Regions from separate parts of the Nonomuraea sp. NPDC003727 genome, predicted to be linked through region 1. Evidence: predicted binding sites of a transcription regulator. Region 1 holds the regulator's gene; each other region holds the start of a gene.
What was found. Region 1 encodes HrcA, which represses chaperone genes, less so after heat shock. Its sites were predicted from a motif close to TTGGCACTCTCNNNNNGAGAGTGCCAA; they were not measured.
Positions count from the first base shown of each region.

Region 2: the regulator HrcA is predicted to act here: its motif matches at 4,218-4,244, upstream of groL (chaperonin GroEL).
Region 3: the regulator HrcA is predicted to act here: its motif matches at 4,672-4,698, upstream of groES (co-chaperone GroES).

Region 1 is NZ_JBSFNE010000002.1:301,572-308,798, reverse strand. It holds gene ACWDLG_RS06700 (glycoside hydrolase family 18 protein) at 1-375, opposite strand, end outside; gene hemW (radical SAM family heme chaperone HemW) at 502-1,722, shown strand; gene ACWDLG_RS06690 (DUF4870 domain-containing protein) at 2,024-2,860, opposite strand; gene ACWDLG_RS06685 (DUF3097 domain-containing protein) at 2,857-3,663, opposite strand; gene hrcA (heat-inducible transcriptional repressor HrcA) at 3,907-4,911, shown strand; gene dnaJ (molecular chaperone DnaJ) at 4,923-6,059, shown strand; gene ACWDLG_RS06670 (16S rRNA (uracil(1498)-N(3))-methyltransferase) at 6,186-6,917, shown strand; gene ACWDLG_RS06665 (hypothetical protein) at 6,920-7,227, opposite strand, start outside.
Region 2 is NZ_JBSFNE010000003.1:580,005-587,231, reverse strand. It holds gene ACWDLG_RS11460 (alpha,alpha-trehalose-phosphate synthase (UDP-forming)) at 1-962, opposite strand, end outside; gene ACWDLG_RS11455 (RNA polymerase sigma factor) at 986-1,546, shown strand; SAM riboswitch class I at 1,606-1,745, shown strand; gene thrC (threonine synthase) at 1,759-2,991, shown strand; gene ACWDLG_RS11445 (MoaD/ThiS family protein) at 3,049-3,324, shown strand; gene ACWDLG_RS11440 (cold-shock protein) at 3,737-3,937, shown strand; gene groL (chaperonin GroEL) at 4,353-5,981, shown strand; gene ACWDLG_RS11430 (hypothetical protein) at 6,081-6,293, shown strand; gene ACWDLG_RS11425 (HelD family protein) at 6,322-7,227, opposite strand, start outside.
Region 3 is NZ_JBSFNE010000005.1:65,750-72,976, forward strand. It holds gene ACWDLG_RS14540 (alpha-mannosidase) at 1-735, shown strand, start outside; gene ACWDLG_RS14545 (hypothetical protein) at 755-2,335, opposite strand; gene ACWDLG_RS14550 (class I SAM-dependent methyltransferase) at 2,484-3,869, opposite strand; gene ACWDLG_RS14555 (Uma2 family endonuclease) at 3,881-4,504, opposite strand; gene groES (co-chaperone GroES) at 4,788-5,099, shown strand; gene groL (chaperonin GroEL) at 5,251-6,873, shown strand.

The DNA of each region.
Region 1 (7,227 bases):
GAGGAGCACGCGCAGCTTCGGGTGCTTGGCCTTGAGCTTGCGCAGCTGGTTGAGGTTGCCGTTGAGCGCCTGGCCGGGCGCGTCGGCGACGCCGTCCACGCTCTGCTCGGCGGGGACGGGGCGCTGCCAGTCGGCCCAGGGGTCGGCCGAGACGCAGGTGCCGTCCGCGCCGACGAAGCCGAAGGCGTAGTTGATGTGGGTCAGCTTGGCGGCGGCGCCGCTGGTGTCCATGTCCTTGACGTGGAAGTTCCTGCCGTAGACGCCCCACTGGATGAAGTAGGCGACCCGCTTGAACCCGCCGCGGGCCTCGGCGGGCAGCGCCACCGCCGTGAGGCCCAGGACTAAGGAGGAAAGGACGACGAGGACTCTCTTCACAGGCGTCTCCAGTCGGGCTAACTTATAGGAAACTTTCCTTTAAGTTGACCCGGATCGTAGGCCGGTGCGATCGGCGCGTCAATGGGGTGGGCCAGGGTGGTGCACGGGGCACGGCAGACTGGAAGCGTGCCATCCACCCTTCCCGACGGCGACCCCGCGCCCGCGTCAGGCGAACTGCCCGCGAGCGCGCTGAACGGCCTGGGCGAGCGCCCCTTCGGCTTCTACGTCCACGTCCCCTTCTGCGTGACGCGCTGCGGCTACTGCGACTTCAACACCTACACCGCCGCCGAACTGGGCCCGGGTGCCTCCCACCGCGACTACGCCGACACCGCCATCGAGGAGGTACGGCTGGCCCGCCGCGTCCTCGGCGACGCCGACCTGCCCGTCGAGACCGTCTTCTTCGGCGGCGGCACGCCCACCCTGCTCCCCGCGGCGGACCTGGCCAGGATCCTGCGCGCGATCGACGAGGAGTTCGGCCTGGCCGCCGGCGCCGAGGTGACGACCGAGGCCAACCCCGAGTCCGTCGACCCCGCCTACCTGGAACGGCTGCGCGAGGGCGGCTTCAACCGGGTCAGCTTCGGCATGCAGAGCGCCAGGGAGCACGTGCTGAAGGTCCTCGACCGGCACCACACCCCCGGACGGGCGGCGCAGGCCGTCCAGGAGGCGAAGCGGGCCGGGTTCGACCACGTGAACCTCGACCTGATCTACAGCACCCCCGGGGAGAGCGACGACGACTGGCGGGCCTCGCTGCGGGCGGCGATCGAGGCCGAGCCCGACCACGTGTCGGCCTACTCGCTCATCGTCGAGGAGGGCACCAGGCTGGCGGCCAGGATCAGGCGCGGCGAACTGCCGATGCCCGACGACGACGTGGCCGCCGACCGCTACGTCATCGCCGACAAGATGCTGTCGGAGGCGGGCTTCGCCTGGTACGAGGTGTCGAACTGGGCCACCTCCGACGCGGGCCGGTGCCGGCACAACCTGCTCTACTGGACCGGCGGCGACTGGTGGGCGGTCGGGCCCGGCGCGCACAGCCACGTGGGCGGCACCCGCTGGTGGAACGTCAAGCACCCGGCCGCCTACGCCCAGCGCCTGGCCGCGGGCACCTCGCCGGCGCACGCGCGGGAGGTGCTCGGCGCTGACGACCGCGAGGTGGAGCGGCTGATGCTGGAGTTGCGGCTGGCCTCCGGCTATCCGCTGGCCGACGTGGCCGCGAACACCCGTACGGCCGTGGCCAGGGCGATGGGCGACGGGCTGCTGGAGACCGAGCCCTTCAAGGCGGGTCGCATGGTGCTCACCCTGCGGGGCCGGCTGCTGGCCGACGCCCTGATCCGCGACCTGACCATGTGACCCGCGCGGCGAGCCCGCGTCACACGCCATCGTGCCGGCGGGGGACGGCCGGGTCTGCGCGGTCCAGGTCGGTCGGTCAGGTGCGGGTGGTCGAGACCGGTCTGGTGCGGGCGGTGCCGGGTGGTCGAGGTGGGTCTGGTGCGGGTGGTGCCGGGCGGTTGATGCCGGTCGGATACCGCGCGCCGGTTCGGGCCGGTTGCGACCGGCCCGTGGAGCAGGCTCGGAAGCCCGTGTGAGGACGAGAAGGCCCCACCGGACACCGACGCCTGCCCACCCGGTCGCCGAGGAGCCCGGCGCACCCTCAGCTGACGAAGTTGATGTTGACGGGATAGCGGTACTTGTCGCCCCGGTTCGCCGCCATGGCCGCCATGATCGCGAAGATCAGCGAGGCGATCCACAGCACGAACATCAGCAGGAAGCCGATCAGCAGGAACGCCAGCACGATGGAGACGATGTACCCGATGAACACGGTGATCTGGAAGTTGAGCGCCTGCGCCGACTGGTCGCGGACGTAGGGGGACTCGTCACGCTTGACCAAGTAGAGGATCAGCGGGCCGACGAAGCCGGTGAGGATGCCGAGCAGGTGGGCGAGCATCGCCATGCTGGTGTCGTCGCTGCCGGGCCGCGGGCCGAACTGGCCGGGCACGTGCGGCGGGCGCGGGTAGCCGGGAGGGCCGTATCCGGGCGGCTGGCCGTAGCCCTGGGGCGCGCCGTAGGGCTGATCGTAACCCTGGGACGGGCCGTGGCCGGGCGAAGGGCCGTAACCCTGGGGCGGGCCGTAACCCTGGGGCGGGCCGTAACCCTGGGAGGGGTCGTAACCCTGGGCGGAGCCGTAACCCTGGGAGGGGTCGTGACCGCCTGAGGGGGTGCCGTGACCCTGGGGTGCGCCGTAACCGCCGGGCGGCGGGCCGTACCCACCGGAAGGCTGGCCGTAAGCGCCGGGCGGCTGGGCGTGCCCGCCGGAGGGCTGGCCATACCCGCCGGAGGGCTGGCCGTGGCCGCCCGCCTGGTCGTGACCCTGGGGAAGGCCGTGACCCTCCGAGGGCGGGCCGCCGGGCTGCGGGCCGGAGCCCGGCAGGTCGGAACGTTCGACGCGTCTGGTGGCGTCGCCGTCCGGCTGCGGATGGTTCTCGCTCATGATGTCTCCGTCACGAAGTCGATCAGCTCTTCGACCCGGCCGAGCAGTGACGGCTCGAGGTCGGCATAGGTGGACACGGCGCCGAGGATCCTGCGCCACGCGTCGGCCGGTTCGAGTCCCCAGCCCAGCGCGGCGATCACGCCCTCCTTCCACGGTAGTCCGCGCGGCACCTCCGGCCACGCGGGGATGCGCAGCACGGACGGCTTGACCGCCTGCCAGATGTCGACGAAGGGGTGCCCGACGACCAGCACGTGCGGGGAGGTGACCTGGGCGGCGATGCGGCTCTCCTTCGAGCCGGGAACCAGGTGGTCGACCAGCACGCCGAGCCTGCGCCCCGGTTCCGGCGCGAACTCGGCCACGATGGCGGGCAGGTCGTCCACGCCCTCGAGGTATTCCACGACCACGCCTTCGACCCGCAGGTCGTGGCCCCAGATCTTCTCCACGAGCGCGGCGTCGTGCACGCCCTCGACGTAGATGCGGCTCTCCCGCGCGACCCTGGCCCGCAGCCCCTCGACGGCGATCGAGCCGGAGGCGCTGCGCCGGGGACCGGCGGGGGCGGCGGCGGGCCGTACCAGGGTCACGGGCCTGCCCTCCAGCAGGAACGCGGCGGGCGCCAGCGGGAACAGCCGGCGCTTGCCGAAGCGGTCCTCGAGCGTGACCGCCTCCTTGTCGCAGGCCACCACCGCGCCGCAGAACCCGCTGTCGGCGTCCTCCACGACCAGGTCGCGTTCGGCCGGCACGACCGGGATCTTCCCCTTGCCGGGGCGCCGCCAGTTCCCCGCAAGGACGTCACGCTCGTACATGGGGGGACCGTAGCAAATCGCCGTGTCGCAGCGGCGCGCGACGAGAAGGACGCCAGGGCCCCTCTTCGGGGTACCGCCAGGGGGGCGGTGGAACGTCGGTCATGGACAGTATTGTCGGCGTACGGCTTGCGGCCGGCTTGACTCCGCGTGTTATCGCACCTTGTGGGCGAGAGCCGTACACTTGGCACTCGGGAACACAGAGTGCTAGACCTGTCGTTCCTCAACAGGCAGGGAGGTGAGCACGTGCTCGATGATCGGAAGCTTGCGGTGCTCCGCGCCATTGTCGAGGACTACGTGTCCACCAACGAACCGGTGGGCTCGAAGGCGCTGGCCGAGCGCCACAACCTGAACGTCTCCCCGGCCACGGTCAGGAACGACATGGCGGCGCTGGAGGAGCAGGGCTACATCGCCCAGCCCCACACCAGCGCCGGACGGGTGCCGACGGACAAGGGCTACCGGCTCTTCGTGGACAGGCTGTCGCAGATCAAGCCGCTCTCGGCCGCCGAGCGCAGGGCGATCGAGACGTTCCTCGCCGGTGCGGTCGACCTCGACGACGTGGTCACCCGCACGGTCCGGTTGCTGGCGCAGCTGACCAGACAGGTGGCGGTGGTGCAGTACCCGACGCTGTCGCAGTCGACGGTCCGTCATCTGGAGCTGGTCCCGCTGACCGACAGGCGGGTGATGTTCGTGCTGATCACGAACACCGGCCGGGTCGAGCAGCGCGTCATCGAGCTACCCGAGCCGATCGAGGAGTCGAGGGTCGCGCACCTGCGCGCGGTGCTCAACGCGTGCCTCGACGGCTGCGGGCTCAACAAGGTGCCCGAGCAGGTCGCCGACCTGCCCGAGCGGCTGGCGGTCGAGGACCGGCCGGCGGCGGCGACGATCCTGTCGGTGCTGCTGGAGACCCTGGTCGACCGCCACGACGAGAAGATCGTCTTCGCCGGGGCGGCCAACCTGGCGGGCGCCGACTTCACCACGGGCCTGCGCGACGTGCTCGAGGCGCTGGAGGAGCAGGTGGTGCTCATGCGCCTGCTCGGCGAGACTTCCGACATGCCGACCACGCTCACCGTCAGGATCGGCTCGGAGAACCCCTACACAGGACTGCGTGGCACCTCCCTCGTCGCCACCGGGTACGGTTCCGGGGCCCGCCTCGGCGTGCTCGGTCCCACCCGGATGGACTACCCCGTGACGATGGGCGCTGTACGCGCGGTGGCCCGCTACGTCAGCCAGATCCTGGCTGCATCATAAGAGGTCGATAAGTGGCAAACGACTACTACGGCACCCTCGGGGTGCGCCGTGACGCCAGTCAGGACGAGATCAAGAAGGCGTATCGTCGGCTGGCGCGCGAGCTGCACCCCGATGTGAACCCCGATCCGGCGACCCAGGAGCGCTTCAAGGAGATCACGCAGGCCTACGAGGTCCTGTCCGATCCCAACAAGCGCCAGATGTACGACCTGGGCGCCGACCCCTTCGCGAGCGCGGGCGCGGGTGCCGGAGCCGGCGGATTCGGCGCAGGCTTCCCCTTCAGCGACATCATGGACGCCTTCTTCGGCACGGCGGGCGGCGCCCGAGGCCCCCGCTCGCGCGCCAGGAGAGGGCGTAACGCGACCATCAGGGTCGAGCTCGACCTGCGCGAGGCGGCGTTCGGCACCACCAGGGAGCTCAACGTCGACACGGCCGTGCTGTGCGAGGTGTGCTCCGGTTCGGGCGCCGCTCCAGGCACGCATCCCGACACCTGTGACATGTGTCAGGGGCGCGGTGAGATCTCCCAGGTCACCAGGTCGTTCCTGGGCCAGGTCATGACCTCGCGGCCGTGCCCCCAGTGCGGCGGCTTCGGCTCGATCATCCGCCACCCCTGCCAGGAGTGCTCGGGCGACGGCCGGGTCCGCACCCGCCGTACGATCAAGGTGCGCATCCCCGCGGGCGTCGAGGACGGCACCCACATCCAGCTGGCCGGCGAGGGCGAGGTCGGCCCCGGCGGCGGCCCTCCCGGAGACCTGTTCCTGGAGATCGTCGAGAAGCCGCACGAGATCTTCGAGCGGCGCGGCGACGACCTCCACTGCACCGTGCAGATCCCGATGACCGCTGCGGCCCTCGGCACGTCGCTGACGGTGGAGACGCTCGACGGCGCCGAGGAGATCGACGTCCGGCCGGGCACCCAGTCGGGCCAGGTCATCACCATGTACGGCAGGGGCGTCCAGCGCCTGAACGAGACGGGCCGCGGCGACCTGCTGATCCACGTCAACGTGGAGACGCCCACCCGCCTCGACCAGGCGCAGGAGGACCTGCTGCGCGAGCTGTCCAAGCTGCGCGGTGAGGAGCGTCCGCCGGGCAAGTTCGCCCCCGGCCAGCAGGGGTTCTTCTCCCGGCTGAGAGACGCCTTCAACGGCCGTTAGTCCACCGTCCGGTACGGCAGGCCGGCTCGGCCCCACCGCGGTCACGCGGCCGGGGCCCGTCCATCACGCTGCTCCAGCGGGACTCCGGCCGGCCGCCGTAACGTCGCCCGCCCAGGGGAGGCTCCTGTGACCGTGCCCGTGTTCCTCGCCGACGCGGCCGATCTCGGCCGCGCGCAGTTCGTTCTCGGCGGCCCCGAAGGGCGGCACGCGGCAGCCGTGCGGCGTATCCGGGCGGGCGAGCGGATCGACCTGACCGACGGGGCGGGCGCGGTCGCCGAGTGTGTGGCCGTCGAGGTGCTCAAGGACGGCCTGCGGGTGGAGGTCCTGCGCCGTTTCGAGGTTCCCGCGCCGTCGCCGCGGCTGGTCGTGGTGCAGGGGCTGCCGAAGGGCGACAGGGGCGAGTTGGCGGTGGAGATGATGACCGAGGCGGGCGTCGACGTGATAGTCCCCTGGTCGGCGGCGCGCAGCGTCACGCAGTGGAAGGGCGAGCGGGCGGCCAAGTCGCTGGCGAAGTGGCAGGCGACGGCCAGGGAGGCGGGCAAGCAGGCCCGCAGGTTCCACGCCGCCCAGGTGACGCCGCAGCACTCGACGGCCCAGGTGGCCGAGCTGCTGGCCGGGGCCGCGCTGGCGCTGGTGCTGCACGAGGAGGCGGAGGAGGGGCTGGCGAGCGTCGAACTGCCGGTGGCCGGCGACATCGTGCTCGTGGTGGGGCCCGAGGGCGGGATCTCAGAGGACGAGCTCGACAGGTTCACGGCGGCGAAGGCCGTGCCGGTGCTGCTCGGGCCGACGGTGCTGCGCACCTCCACGGCGGGGGTCGCGGCGGCCGCCGTCGTGCAGGCGCGTACGGGGCGCTGGTGATGCTAGGGGCTGGACAGCGGGGTGGCGATCTCGCTCGGTGAGGGCGCGGGGTCCTCGGGCGAGCACTGCTCGGCGCTGCAGTCGGGGTTGTCGGGGTTCTGGGTCGTCTCTGACGGCGTGGCCGACGGGGTCGGCGTCGGGGTGGCGTCGAGACACTCCTCCGCACGCGGCTGCGCGCTTTCCTTGGCGCACGGCGTCGGGGTGGGGGTCGGCGTCGGGGTCTTCTTGACCGGGGCGTGCGTCTCGGAGGTCTCGGTGGCCGGTGAGTGGGTCACGGGAGGCGGCGGGACGGCGGGCTGGGTGCGCCGCG
Region 2 (7,227 bases), on a different contig from region 1:
AGATGCACCACCCGTCCGTGCCACTCGGGGTGGGCGTCCAGGAACTCCCTGTAGGCCAGCAGGCCGCGGACGATGTTCTTCGACAGCTCCGTGCGGTCGATGCGGACGATCAGCCGCCGGTCGCCGACCTGCTCGCGCAGCGCGGCCATGTGCGACTCGACGTCGGGCTCGCAGGCCCGCCTCCACAGCGACTCGCCGTCGACGCCGAGACCGTGCACGCCGATGCGGGTGGTGCGGCCGTCGTGGGTGACCGACCGGTCGGTGACCTTGGCGCCCAGCAGGCTCCTGCAGCAGTCCATGAACGCCTCGGCCCATCGCTCGGTCAGGAATCCGGCGTGGTCGGCGCCGAGGATGCCCTCGAGCACCTCGCGCCCGACGTCGTCGGGCAGCAGCGAGAAGTACTCCGGCGGCGCCCACGGCGTGTGGCTGAAATGGGCGATGCGCAGGTCGGGCCGCTCGGCGCGGAGCATCGCGGGGGTGAGCGTCAGGTGGTAGTCCTGCACCATCACCTTGGCCCCGTGACTCGCCTCCTCGGCCAGCGCCATCGCGAACGCGCCGTTGTAGTCGCGGTAGGAGTCCCACTCCCGGGTGAACCTCGTGCCGAAGTGGGGGGCGTTGGGGGTGTCGTACAGCAGGTGGTTGACGAACCAGAGGGTCGAGTTGGCCACCGCGTTGTACGCGCGGTGGAAGGTGGCGGGCGGGATGTCCAGCATGCGCAGCTTGCCGGTGTCATAGCCGGCATGGTCGAGTCGGCCGCCGGGAGCCAGCCGTACGGCGCTGCGGTCGCCGTCGGACAGCGCGGCGCACACCCAGAGCACGCCCTCGTCCCTGACGGCTCCGGAAAGCCCCGACACCAGGCCGCCGCCGCCACGCTTCATGGTCAGCTCGCCGTCGTCGGAGAGGGTGAAGGAGACAGGCCCACGGTTGGAAGCCACAAGAACGCTGTTCACAACATCCACCATGACCCCGAACATAGGATCTCGCTATGGCCCTAGATGAGCTAACCGAGGAACTGGCCCGTTCCGCCGCGGGCGGCGACCATCGCGCGCTTGGCGAGCTCCTGAAGCGGATCGAGCCCGACGTGCTGCGCCACTGCGCCCGCATCCTGCCCTACCACCAGGACGCCGAGGAGGCGTGCCAGGACACCCTGCTCGCGGTGGCCCGCAACATCGGGCGTTTCGAGGGCAGGGCCAGGTTCAGCACCTGGCTGCACATCGTGACGGCCAACTGCGCGCGCACCACCTACCGGTCGCTGAAGCGCAGGGCCGCCGAGCAGACCTCGGACGAACTGCCCGTCCAGAAGCCCGACGTGCGCCGGGTGAGCGTCATCGCGGGTTCGCGGCTCGACCTGCTCGACGCCATGGAGGCGCTGGAGGCCGACAAGCCCGACCTGGCGCAGGCGCTGGTGCTGCGCGACATCGTCCAGCTCGACTACAACGAGGTGGCCGAGCAGCTCGGCATCCCGCTCGGCACCGCCAAGTCGCGGATCCACCAGGCGCGCAAGTACGTCCAGGCCGCCCTGGGTGATACGTATCGTCTCAGTTAGTGAGACGGTCGGTCATGTCGTGAGCATGGCCGGGTATGGTGATTCGCATAACTCCATATTGCTCATCCAGAGGGGTGGAGGGACCGGCCCTGCGAAGCCCCGGCAACCCTCCCGGACTGAGCTCGTGAAGTGACGAGGCCGGCCGGGACAGGTGCCAATTCCGGTCTGTGGCCAGGGTGGTCGCAGACGAAGATGAGGGAAGGCCTCGCTTCATGTCGCTTGACTTCGGTCCTGCTGTCGCTCTGTCCTGCCGCGAGTGCGGCGCACGCTACGACCTCGGCCCCAGCTTCGCGTGTCTGGAGTGTTTCGGCCCGCTCGAGGTGGCCTACTCCTTCGGGTCGGTCTCCCGCGCCGACATCGAGGCAGGACCCGCGAACATCTGGCGCTACCGCTCGCTGCTGCCGGTCCCCGTCGACGTGGCCGGCAAGCAGAACATGAACCCCGGCTGGACGAAGCTCGTCCAGGCCACCAACCTCGGCAAGGTCCTGGGCCTGCGCGACCTGTACGTGAAGGACGACTCGGGCAACCCCACCCACTCCTTCAAGGACCGGGTGGTCGCCATCGCCGTCGAGGCGGCGCGCAACTTCGGCTTCCACACGCTGTCGTGCTCCTCCACCGGCAACCTGGCGGGCGCGGTGACCGCGGCCGCCGCCAGGGCCGGGTTCGAGGCGTGCGTCTTCATCCCCGCGGACCTGGAGCAGGCGAAGATCGCCATGGCCCGGGTCTTCGGCGGCAAGCTGGTCGGCATCCAGGGCACCTACGACGAGGTCAACCGCTTCTGCTCCGAGCTCATCGGCGACCCGCTCGGCGACAAGTGGGGCTTCGTCAACGTCAACCTGCGGCCCTACTACGCCGAGGGCTCCAAGACCCTGGCCTACGAGATCGCCGAGCAGCTCGGGTGGCGGCTGCCCGACCAGATCGTCATCCCGGTGGCCTCCGGGTCGCAGCTCACCAAGATCGACAAGGGCTTCAAGGAGCTGATCGCCCTCGGCCTGGTCGAGGACACCCCTTACAAGATCTTCGGGGCCCAGGCGCTCGGCTGCTCGCCGGTGTCCACGGCCTTCAAGGCGGGCCACGACGTGGTCCAGCCGGTCAAGCCGGACACCATCGCCAAGTCGCTGGCCATCGGCAACCCGGCCGACGGGCCGTACGTGCTCGACATCGCGCGCCGTACCGGCGGGGCCGTCGAGGACGTCACCGACGCCGAGGTGGTGTCGGCCATCAAGCTGCTGGCCTCCACGGAGGGCGTCTTCGCCGAGACCGCGGGCGGCGTGACGGTGGGCGTGCTGAAGAAGCTCGTCGAGACGGGTCAGCTCGACCCCGCGCTGACCACCGTGGTGCTCAACACCGGTGACGGGCTCAAGACGCTCGACGCGATCGCGGACGACGCCACGCCCACGGCCGTGATCAGGCCGTCCCTCGACGCGTTCCGCGCGGCTGTCTGAGCTGTCTGTCTGGGCTGTCTGGGCTGTCTGGGCTGTCTGAAAGGAAAGGTACTAGTCATGAGCGTTTCGGTGCGGATCCCCACCATTCTGCGCACGTACACCGGCGGCAGCTCCGAGGTGAGCGGCGAGGGTGCCACCCTTCGCGAGGTGCTGCAGAAGCTCGACGCCGACTACCCGGGTATCGGCGCGCGCATTTTGGATGAATCGGGCAAGATTCGCCGTTTTGTCAACGTTTATGTCGGCGAAGAGGACGTCCGTTTTGTCGACGGCCTCGAGAGCGCCACTCCCGAGGGAGTGCAGATCTCCATCATCCCGGCCGTGGCCGGCGGCTGACCGTATTCCGGCTTCACGGACGCCCGCGAGGATTGCCTCGCGGGCGTTTTCGTGACTTTTGACCGTTTTCTGAGTGGTGTGGCGGCAATCGCGGGCCCTGACTCGGGAGTGGCCCGGTGTGGCGGCGCGGACACCCTTCCGTGGCGGTGTCCTGGCCGAAAGTCGCAGGTTGTCCATGCCAGGTGAGAGGGTTTCTTCATCGGAAGATGGAATATTTGACTAACCTTTAGGCCACTACAAGAATGCCCGTCACGAACACCGAGAACGAGTTTGGCGATTGACTCTGTTGTTCTACGGCATGCCACAGGTATGGTCGAGGGCGATCGTCCGGCTGATTTCCCCATAAGTCGTGGCGATCGCGGATCCCGCGAGTGAATGGGCGGGGTCCGGAGCCCAGTAAGAGGAGTCGGAAGTGGCGCAGGGCACCGTCAAGTGGTTCAACGCGGACAAGGGCTACGGCTTCATCGCGGTAGACGGTGGTAAGGATGTATTCGTCCATTACTCAGCGATCTTGATGGACGGCTATCGGGCACTCGAGCAGGGCCAGCGGGTCGAGTTCGAGATAACCCAGGGCCAGAAGGGTCCCCAGGCGGAATCCGTCAGGACTGTCTGAACCAGAACCATCAAGGCACCGGCAGCTCACACGGCGGCGCAGTCCGTGCGGATCTGTCATGTCCTTTTCGTCGATCCGGGCAGGTCCGGTCCGCGTCAGCCGATCGGGCCTGCCCGTCGTACTCTGGAGCCATGGGGCAGGGGGCGGACGGCTCCGCGTGGCCGCGTGACGAAAGCGGCGATGATCGCGAAGCGTTCTCCGCGACGACCCGCGTGCGGGGTTGACCTGGGCGAAAGCGCGCCTCGCTTGCACTCGGCAGGGTAGAGTGCTAAACAGTTCGTTGGCACTCTGGTTATGAGAGTGCCAGACACTGGGATCGAGACGATGGGGTCCGCCGAATGGAGTCGGGCCCATGCCGTCGCGGGCGTCGGCTCGGTCCGCTGCAAGCCACCCTGCATCTGGGAGGTCTAGCCTTATGGCAGCCAAGATGATCGCGTTTGACGAGGACGCCCGGCGCGGTCTCGAGCGCGGTATGAACCAGCTCGCCGACGCCGTCAAGGTGACCCTCGGCCCCAAGGGCCGCAACGTCGTGCTGGAGAAGAAGTGGGGCGCTCCCACGATCACCAACGATGGTGTCTCCATCGCCAAGGAGATCGAGCTCGAGGACCCGTGGGAGAAGATCGGCGCCGAGCTGGTCAAGGAAGTCGCCAAGAAGACGGACGACGTCGCGGGTGACGGCACCACCACCGCCACCGTGCTCGCCCAGGCGCTGGTACGCGAGGGCCTGCGCAACGTCGCCGCCGGCGCCAACCCGATGTCCCTGAAGAAGGGCATCGAGGCCGCCGTCGAGCGCGTCAGCGAGGAGCTCTCCAAGCTGGCCAAGGACGTGGAGACCAAGGAGCAGATCGCCTCCACCGCCTCCATCTCCGCCGGCGACGCCGAGATCGGCAACCTCATCGCCGAGGCGATGGACAAGGTCGGCAAGGAAGGCGTCATCACCGTCGAGGAGAGCAACACCTTCGGCCTCGAGCTCGAGCTCACCGAGGGTATGCGCTTCGACAAGGGCTACGTCTCCGGTTACTTCGTGACCGACCCCGAGCGCATGGAGGCGGTCCTCGAGGACCCCTACATCCTCATCGTCAACTCCAAGGTCTCGGCCAACAAGGACCTGCTGCCGCTGCTCGACAAGGTCGTGCAGGCCGGCAAGCCGCTGCTGATCATCGCTGAGGACATCGAGGGCGAGGCCCTGGCCACCCTGGTCGTCAACAAGATCCGCGGCCTGTTCAAGTCGGTCGCCGTCAAGGCTCCCGGCTTCGGTGACCGCCGCAAGGCCATGCTGGGCGACATCGCCACCCTGACCGGTGGCCAGGTCGTCTCCGAGGAGGTCGGCCTCAAGCTCGAGTCCGCCACCCTCGACCTGCTCGGCCGCGCCCGCAAGGTCGTCGTCACCAAGGACGAGACCACCATCGTCGACGGCGCCGGTGACCCCGAGCAGATCGCCGGCCGGGTCAACGAGATCCGCGCCGAGATCGAGCGCACCGACTCCGACTACGACCGCGAGAAGCTCCAGGAGCGCCTGGCCAAGCTCGCCGGTGGTGTCGCCGTCATCAAGGCCGGTGCCGCGACCGAGGTCGAGCTCAAGGAGCGCAAGCACCGCATCGAGGACGCCGTCCGCAACGCGAAGGCGGCCGTCGAGGAGGGCATCGTCCCCGGCGGTGGCGTGGCCCTGCTGCAGGCCGGCACCAAGGCGTTCGACAAGCTCGAGCTCCAGGGTGACGAGGCCACCGGTGCGGCGATCGTCCGCAAGGCGCTGGAGGAGCCGCTGAAGCAGATCGCGGTCAACGCCGGCCTCGAGGGCGGCGTCGTGGTCGAGCGCGTGCGCAACCTCACCCCGGGTGAGGGCCTCAACGCCGCGTCCGGCGAGTACGTCAACATGTTCGAGGCGGGCATCCTCGACCCGGCCAAGGTGACGCGGTCGGCGCTGCAGAACGCCGCTTCCATCGCGGCGCTGTTCCTGACCACCGAGGCGGTCATCGCCGAGAAGCCGGAGAAGACCCCGGCTGCTCCGGCGGGCATGCCCGGCGGCGGGGACATGGACTTCTAAGTCCTGCCCAAGCTGAAAGGGGCGGCACCCGTTCGCGGGTGGCGCCCCTTTTCGCATGCGTAGGTGCATGCTTTTCAGCATGCTGACTACGTGGACGACATGACTCGTATCACCGTCACCCTGCCGTCGGAGCAGATGGCCGAACTGAAGAAGCTCACCGACAACGTCTCCGGCTATGTGGCCGAAGCGGTGGCCCGCCAGATGCCCGATCATGTCGACGCCTGTGTGGTGACCGGGTGCGGCTCATCGCCTGCTGAGGCGTTCCGCGAGTCCTCAGGGTGCCCTCTCCGGGACGTGGCGGAGAGGGCGTGAGGGCGGCCGGGGCTGGTCGGGTGGCGCGTCAGGCGGTGGCGAGCTGCGCCGGGAGCGGCTTGGCGTGCAGCACCGTCAGCGAGGTGACCGCGCGGGTGAGCACCACGTACAGCCGGGCCAGACCGCGTGGCTCGGCCTCGACGATGTCCGCCGGCTCCACGACGATGACGTGGTCGTACTCCAGGCCCTTGGCCAGCGTGGCGGGGATGACCAGGAGCCGGTGCTCCTCGGTCGAGTCGGGCCCGAGCAGGGCGTGCGGGACGCCGTCGAGGGAGCGCGACACCGCCTCGGCCATGGCGTCCGGGACGATGACGCCGATCGAGCCCTCCTTGGCGAGCGCGTCACGGACGGCTTCGACCACCTCGCCGCTCTGCCGTACCGTCAGCGAGCCCTGGCCGGGGCGGAGGGAGCGGGGGGCGGCCAGGTCGGGGGCGATGGAGGGCAGCAACCGGGCGGCGTAGTCGAGCACCTCGCGGGGCACGCGGAAGCCGAGGGTGAGCTCGGTGACCTCGCCGGAGTCCTGGCCGAGGTGTCGCAGCACGGTGCTCCACGAACGGGTCGACCACGGCGTGGTGCCCTGGGCGAGGTCGCCGAGGACCGTGGCCGATCCCGTACGGCAGCGCCGCCCGAGCGCCCGCAGCTGCATCTCCGACAGGTCCTGCGCCTCGTCGACGACCAGATGGCCGAGGGAGGGGGTGCGTTCGACGAGGTCGGCGAGCTCGTCGAGCAGCGCGGCGTCGGCGGCCGACCACCTGGCCGACTTCCACGACCGGTACGGCTTGCCCCACAGCAGTGTCCGCTGCTCCTCGGCCGTCAGGTCGGAGCGCGCGGCGGCGGCCAGGAAGTCGGCGTCCGAGAGCAGGCGGAAGAGCACCTGGGCGGGCGTCACCTTGGGCCATACCGCCTCGACCAGCTGCTTGACCGGCTTGGAGCG
Region 3 (7,227 bases), on a different contig from region 1:
TCCGGCGCCAGGCGGCTCGACATCCACACCGAGGTCGACTGGCACGAGACCGAGAAGTTCCTCAAGCTGGCCTTCCCGCTGGACGTGCACGCCGAGCGCTACGCCTCCGAGAGCCAGTACGGCCACGCCTACCGCGCCACCCACACCAACACGAGCTGGGAGGCGGCCAAGTTCGAGGCGTGCAACCACCGCTTCGTCCACCTGGAGGAGCCCGGCTGGGGAGTGGCCGTGGTCAACGACTCCACCTACGGCCACGACGTGACCCGCACGGTGCGCGCCGCCGACTCCGGCACGACCACCACCCTCAGGGTCTCGCTGCTGCGCGCGCCACGCTTCCCCGACCCCGAGACCGACCAGGGCGTGCACCGGTTCCGTCACGCGCTCGTGCCCGGCGCGACGATCGGCGACGCGGTGCGCGAGGGCTACTTCGTCAACCTGCCCGAACGGACGGTCCCCGGCGACGCCGAGGTGGCGCCGCTGGTCGCGATCGACGACGACGCGGTCGTCGTGACCGCCGTCAAGCTGGCCGACGACGGGAGCGGCGACGTGATCGTGCGCTTCCACGAGGCGCGCGGCGGCAGGGCGCGGGCGACGCTGACCGCGGGCTTCCCTGTCACCCGCGTCACGGCGACGGACCTGCTGGAGCGGCCTCTCGCGGAACGGCAGCACGAAGGGGGCGCGGTGCCCCTGACGCTGCGGCCGTTCGAACTGGTCACCCTGCGACTGAGCCGGTAGGGCCCGTGGGCTCGATCGTCTAGTCCTTGGGGTTGCGGCTGGGCCGCAGGAGTGCCTCGGCCAGCGCGAGCATGGTCTCCTCCAGCGCGCCCAGCCGCTTGGTCAGGTCGCTCGTGGCGGGCTCGACGATGCCCGAGACGCTCTCGGCGAGCTCGGCCCGGTCGGGCCTGGCCGCGACGGCGTCGGTGAGGGCGGCGGCCGCGGTGGTCAGCCGCTCGTCGATCGCCTCCAGGCGCTTGACGTGCTCCGTCGTCTGGCTGTCGAGCAACTCGCCGACCCGCTCGCCGATGCCGAGCGTGACGGGCAGCTGGCCCACCCGCTGGTTGACCGCCTCCACCCGGTCGTCGATGGCCTCCAGGTGCTCGCCGGCCTTCTCGGCGGCGCTGGACATGCCGGTGAGCGTGGCGTCGATGCCGTCGAAGCGGCCGACGACGCGCTCCTCGACCTCGGCCAGCCGCTCGTCGAGCGTGTCGAGGTGGGAGTCGAGGTCGTTGAACCGGCCCTCGGTGCGGGTGGCGGTCTCGGCGAGGTGGTTGGCCGCGCCGGCCATGCGCTCGTCGAGCGTGGTGAACCGGCCGTCGACCCGCCCGTCGAGCCCGTCGAAGCGGTCGTCGTGGCGGCCCAGGTGGCCGTCGAGCGCGCCCAGGCGCTGGTCGACGCCGGACAGGCGGGAGTCGAGCCCGCCCAGGCGGGCGTCGACGCCGGACAGGCGGGTGTCGATGTCGGCCAGGCACTCGTCGGCGGTCTCGATGCGCCCGTCGACGGTGGTCAGCCGGTTGTCGACGGCGATGAGCCGGCCGTCGGCCCGGTCGATCCTGCTGTCGACACCGTCGAGGCGGCCCGTCAGGCGGGTCTCGGTGGCGTCGACCCTGGCGCCGACCTCCTCGATGGCGGCCGAGAGCAGCTCGGTGGAGGCGGCCAGCGACCCGTCGACCGCCTTGAGCTTCGTCTCGACCATCTCCGGCAGGCCCTTCACGCCGCTCTCGATGCGGTCGGTGCGGCTGGTGAGCTCGGCCATCGACTTGTCGAGGCGGGTGAAACGGTTGGCGGCGGCGTCCATGCTGGCGCTGAGCTGGCCGAGCTTGCCGGCGAAGTCGCCGAGGCGCTTGGCGATGCCGTCGGTGCTGGCGATGACCGACTCGATCCGCTTGAGCGCCTCGTCGAGGGTCTCGCTGACGGTGCTGATGTCGGCCCACAGGCTGGGCAGTTCCGCCACCGGCTTGACCCGCTCGCCGACGGACTCGACCCGGGCCTCGATGCCGCCCACCTGCTCGCCGACGGCGTCGACGTGGTCGCGTACCGCCTCCACGTGCTGGGCCAGGCCCTCAGCCCAGGACGGCGGCCTGGTGGTGATGTCGTCGAGGCGGCCGCTCACGGTCTCGAGCGTGCCGGTCAGCCCGCCGAGCTCGCGCTCGCGGACCTCCCGCAGCAGCCACTCCATGCCCTCAAGGCGCTGGCGGATCTCGTCGAGCACCGCGCCCTGCGTGCGCTGCTCGTAGACGTGGTCCTGCGCGGCCCGCGCGAGCAGCTCGCGCATCCTGTCGGAGATGGCGGTCTGGCTGCCTGCCTGGAGAAGGGTGGTGTGGTTGGAGTGATCCACCGAAAGCTCCTTCACTCGCCGACGTCTGCCGCGCAGCGGTGGGTAATCGTTAGGGGTGAACTCTCGCCCGGCCACCTTAGTAGCTCGATCAAGATCTTTCGGTGTCGACTTTAAAAGATCGTGATTGTCGATGTATCGCCCTGATTTGTCATTTACCCAGTTCGGGAGGGGTGCAGATAAGCACGGAAGGGCGGTCGGAGATTCGGGTCAGAATGACCACCGCGGATATGTTTCCGGACAGTCGCAAATCACTGCGCAACCGTTCGATGTCGACCGCCGAGGCGCGTTTCTTGATGGTCACGTTTCCGACATTGCGCGCGCGAAGTGCCGCTCTCAGTTTTTTCACCGAGAACGGCATCACTTCATTCACCTCGTACCTGGACGCCCAGACGGTGTCGACGAGATCGTCACCGGTGATGTAGGCGATCAACGGGTCGGCCAGGCGCCCGTTGACCATGGCGGCCACCTCGGCGACCAGGTGCGCGCGGATGGCGGCGCCGTCCGGCTCGTAGACGTAGCGCCCCACCGGGCCGACGGGGGCCTGCGCGCCCGTGGGGGTGAGCGTGCCGCCCTCGGGCAGCAACGTGGCCCTCCTGCCGAACTCCGCGCCGCCCGCCGCCGCCTCGCCGATCCGGGCTCGGGGTACGGCCCGCCCACCCGCGTCCGTCCCCGCCTGGCCCGCGTCCGTCCCCGCTTGACCCACGGACGTCCCTGCCTGGCCCGCGTCCACGGCCATGCCGGACAGGGCGCCCGTCCAGATGGCGGCCTCCTTGACCTCGCCCTTGAACGAGACCCACTCGGCCTCGGCGCCCGGCGGGACGAACTCGTAGGGGATCCCCGGCGCCACCTTCAGGCACGCCGCCGGCGCCCGCTCGAGCAGGTCGAGGATGACCGGCCAGGTGGGGGAGTAGGCGTTCGGGTCGAAGGTCCGCCCCTTCGCGGTACGGCGGGCGGGATCGGCGAACAGGACGTCGTAGGCGGCCGGGTCCACGGAGGCGGCGTCAGCCGTACGGACCGTGACCCTGTCGGACAGCCCCAGCGCGTCGGCGTTGGCCAGCGCGACGGAGACGGTCAGGGGGTCGGTGTCGACGGCGTCCACCTCGCAGCCGGCGCGCGCCAGCGCGACGAGGTCGCCGCCGATGCCGCTGCAGACGTCGACCACCCGCAGGCGCGAGCCGGGCCGGGGCGGTGCCCCCTGGGGCGTGGTGGGGATCTCGTGCGGAGACGCGGGAGCGGCGGGCCTGGCGGTGAGGAGGGCGATCCGGCGGGCACGGTGCTCGGCGACCTCGCGGCGGGTGGCCTGCTCGACCCCGTGCGGAGTGAAGTACATCAGCGCCGCGTCGTCGCCGAACTTCGCCCTGCCCCGCTCCCGCAGCTTCGCCTGGGTGAGGGCGGCGGAGGTGAGGGCGGCGTCGTAGGTCCTGCGCAGCCTGGTCGCGGCCACGACGGGGTCCCCGCTCGCCAGTTCGACGGCCTCGGCGAGGGCCTTCTGGCCGCGAGGTGTCAGGAGTGCGAGGAAGGCGTCGTGGTCCACGCCATACGACGTTAGTGCAGGGCGTCGAGCGTGATGTCGATGGGGAAGGGGACGGAGACGGCGAGCCGGTCGCGGTGGATGCCGGTGGCGACGTAGGCGCCTACGACCTCGTCGAGCTCGTAGGTGTGGATGACGGGCTTGCCGTTCTCGTCTTTCACGATCCAGAAGTGCTCGATGCCGGCCGCGGCGTAGATGCCGGGCTTGACGTGGTTGTCACGATGCTCCGACTCCGGCGAGACCACCTCCACCACCAGGTGGACCTCACGGGGTGTGTAGGCCGTGCGGTCCAGGTCGGCCGCGACCGTGGCGTCGATCACGACGAGATCGGGGCAGGGGCGCTGGCGGGGCGCGATGGTGACGTCCATCTGGGCCGCGATTCCGCGGTCCAGAGGGGCCTGGCCTTCGAGAGCCGTGGCGAGGCGGCGAATGACGAGATCGTGGAAGCGTCTCTGGGGGGACATGAGGAGGAGGGCTCCATCGACGAGTTCGACATGCTTGAAGAGATCCGGTTCGCCATGGGGCCCGTCCTCGGGGAGCAGGTCCAGGTCGTCGGCCGTCCACCCGCCCTCCGGTGGCAACGGCCAGTTGGCGAGGACGTGGCGCACGTCATCCATCGTGCTGGTCACGTCACGCATCGTAGCGTCGTCGTCACCGCCGTTTCTGGTCGTCACGTGGTCCAGTGTTCCCCTTTTCGCGGCTCTGTGTCGTCCGGGAGGGGAGTTTTCCGGCGCCCGAGTATCGCTCTGAGCTGAGCAGAGCGGTTCGTGTTGACGGGCAAGGCCTGCTTGCATACTGTTTCGTGTTGGCACTCTCCCCTTGAGAGTGCCAACGTGCGACGAGGCAGGTCTGACACCCGCGACGGCAGGCCCAGCTGGTCGCCTCTTCTAGATCATCCAAATCTGAAGGGGAGGTCCGATCGTGACGACCGCCACTAAGGTTCCCGTTAAGCCGCTCGGCGACCGCATTGTGGTCCAGCCGCTTGAGGCCGAGCAGACCACCGCTTCCGGCCTGGTCATCCCGGACACCGCGAAGGAGAAGCCGCAGGAGGGCAAGGTCCTCGCGGTGGGCCCGGGCAACTGGGACGAGGACGGCGAGAAGCGCATCCCGCTCGACGTCAGCGAGGGCGACATCGTCCTCTACAGCAAGTACGGCGGCACGGAGGTCAAGTACGGCGGCGAGGAGTACCTCGTGCTCTCCGCCCGTGACGTTCTCGCCATCATCGAGAAGTAAGCCGTGAGAAAGCCCCGGGCCCGCCAAGTGCCCGGGGCTTTCACCGCCAACGGACGTGCCTGATGGACCGCCATCTGCCCGACGCGTCGGCTGAGGCAGGCGACGGCGGCCCTCGTACGTCTCCGGATGGGACGCTGAGAGGACTTTTCCCATGCCGAAGATCCTGGAGTTCGAAGAGGACGCGCGGCGCGCGCTTGAGCGCGGCGTCAACGCCCTCGCGGACGCAGTGAAGGTGACCCTGGGCCCGCGCGGCCGCAACGTGGTCATCGACAAGAAGTTCGGGGCGCCGACCATCACCAACGACGGCGTCACCATCGCTCGCGAGGTCGAGCTCGAGGCGCCGTACGAGAACCTCGGCGCCCAGCTCGCCAAGGAAGTGGCGACCAAGACCAACGACATCGCCGGTGACGGCACCACCACGGCGACCGTCCTCGCCCAGGCGATGGTCCGCGAGGGCCTGCGCAACGTGGCCGCGGGCGCTTCCCCGCTGTCGCTCAAGCGCGGCATCGACCAGGCCGCCAAGGCCGTCAGCGACAAGCTGCTGGCCTCCGCGCGCCCTGTCGAGGACAAGAAGGAGATCGCCAATGTCGCGACGATCTCCGCTCAGGACGCCAAGATCGGCGAGCTGATCGCCGAGGCGTTCGACAAGGTGGGCAAGGACGGTGTCATCACCGTCGAAGAGTCCAACGCCATGGGCATGGAGCTCGAGTTCACCGAGGGCCTGCAGTTCGACAAGGGCTACCTGTCGGCCTACATGGTCACCGACCCCGAGCGCATGGAAGCGGTCCTCGAGGACCCGTACATCCTGATCCACCAGGGCAAGATCGCTTCGATCGCCGACTTCCTGCCGCTGCTGGAGAAGGTCGCCCAGACCAAGAAGGCGCTGCTGGTCATCGCCGAGGACGTCGAGGGCGAGGCCCTGGCCGTCCTGGTGACCAACAAGATCCGCGGCACCTTCACCTCGGTGGCCGTCAAGGCCCCCGGCTTCGGTGACCGCCGCAAGGCCATGCTGCAGGACATCGCGATCCTGACCGCCGGCCAGGTCGTCAGCGAGGAGATCGGCCTCAAGCTCGACCAGGTCGGCCTCGAGGTGCTCGGCACCGCCCGCCGTGTCGTCGTCACCAAGGACGCCACCACGATCGTGGACGGTGCCGGTGACGCGCAGGCGATCGAGGACCGCGTCAAGGAGATCAAGCTCGCCATCGAGCAGTCCGACTCCGACTGGGACCGTGAGAAGCTCCAGGAGCGCCTCGCGAAGCTGTCCGGCGGCGTCTGCGTGCTGCGCGTCGGCGCGGCCACCGAGGTGGAGCTCAAGGAGAAGAAGCACCGCCTCGAGGACGCGATCTCCGCGACCCGCGCCGCGATCGAGGAGGGCATCGTCTCCGGCGGTGGCTCCGCGCTCATCCACGTCTCCAAGGACCTGGACGACCTCGGTCTGTCCGGCGACGAGGCGACCGGTGTGGGCGTCGTCCGCCGCGCGCTGATCGAGCCGGCCCGCTGGATCGCCGAGAACGCCGGTCTCGAGGGCTACGTCGTCACCCACAAGGTCTCCGAGATGTCCGCGGGTCACGGCCTCAACGCCGCGACCGGCGAGTACGGCGACCTGGTGGCGCAGGGCGTCATCGACCCCGTGAAGGTGACGCGCTCGGCCGTCCAGAACGCCGCGTCCATCGCGGGCATGCTGCTCACCACCGAGGCTCTCGTGGTGGACAAGCCCGAGGAGGAGGCCCCGGCCGCCGGTGGTCACGGCCACGGTCACGGCCACGGCCACTGACCTGCGTCGACCTGAGGTCCGCGTCCCGTCCCGGGGCGCGGACCTTTCGCATTCCTGGGACGATCCGCCCCTGCCAGGCGACGTGACGGCCCCCGGGGCGGCAGTCCCTTCCCGCACGGTGAGGGCCGCTCCGGGGTGGCAGTCTCCCGTACGGCAAGCCCCCCACGCCCACCGTGGGCACGGGCCGGGGTCCGTCCTGCCACGCCACTCCAGCGGGACGGGGCGGGCCGCCGTTACGTCACGCCCCCTGAACCGACGTCCTGAACCGCGCACAGAAGGCGGAAGGGGCCACGCCGAGGCGGGAACGCCCGCCGCAACGACCCGTCCTCGCAGGTGGGTGGTCATGCGGTTTCG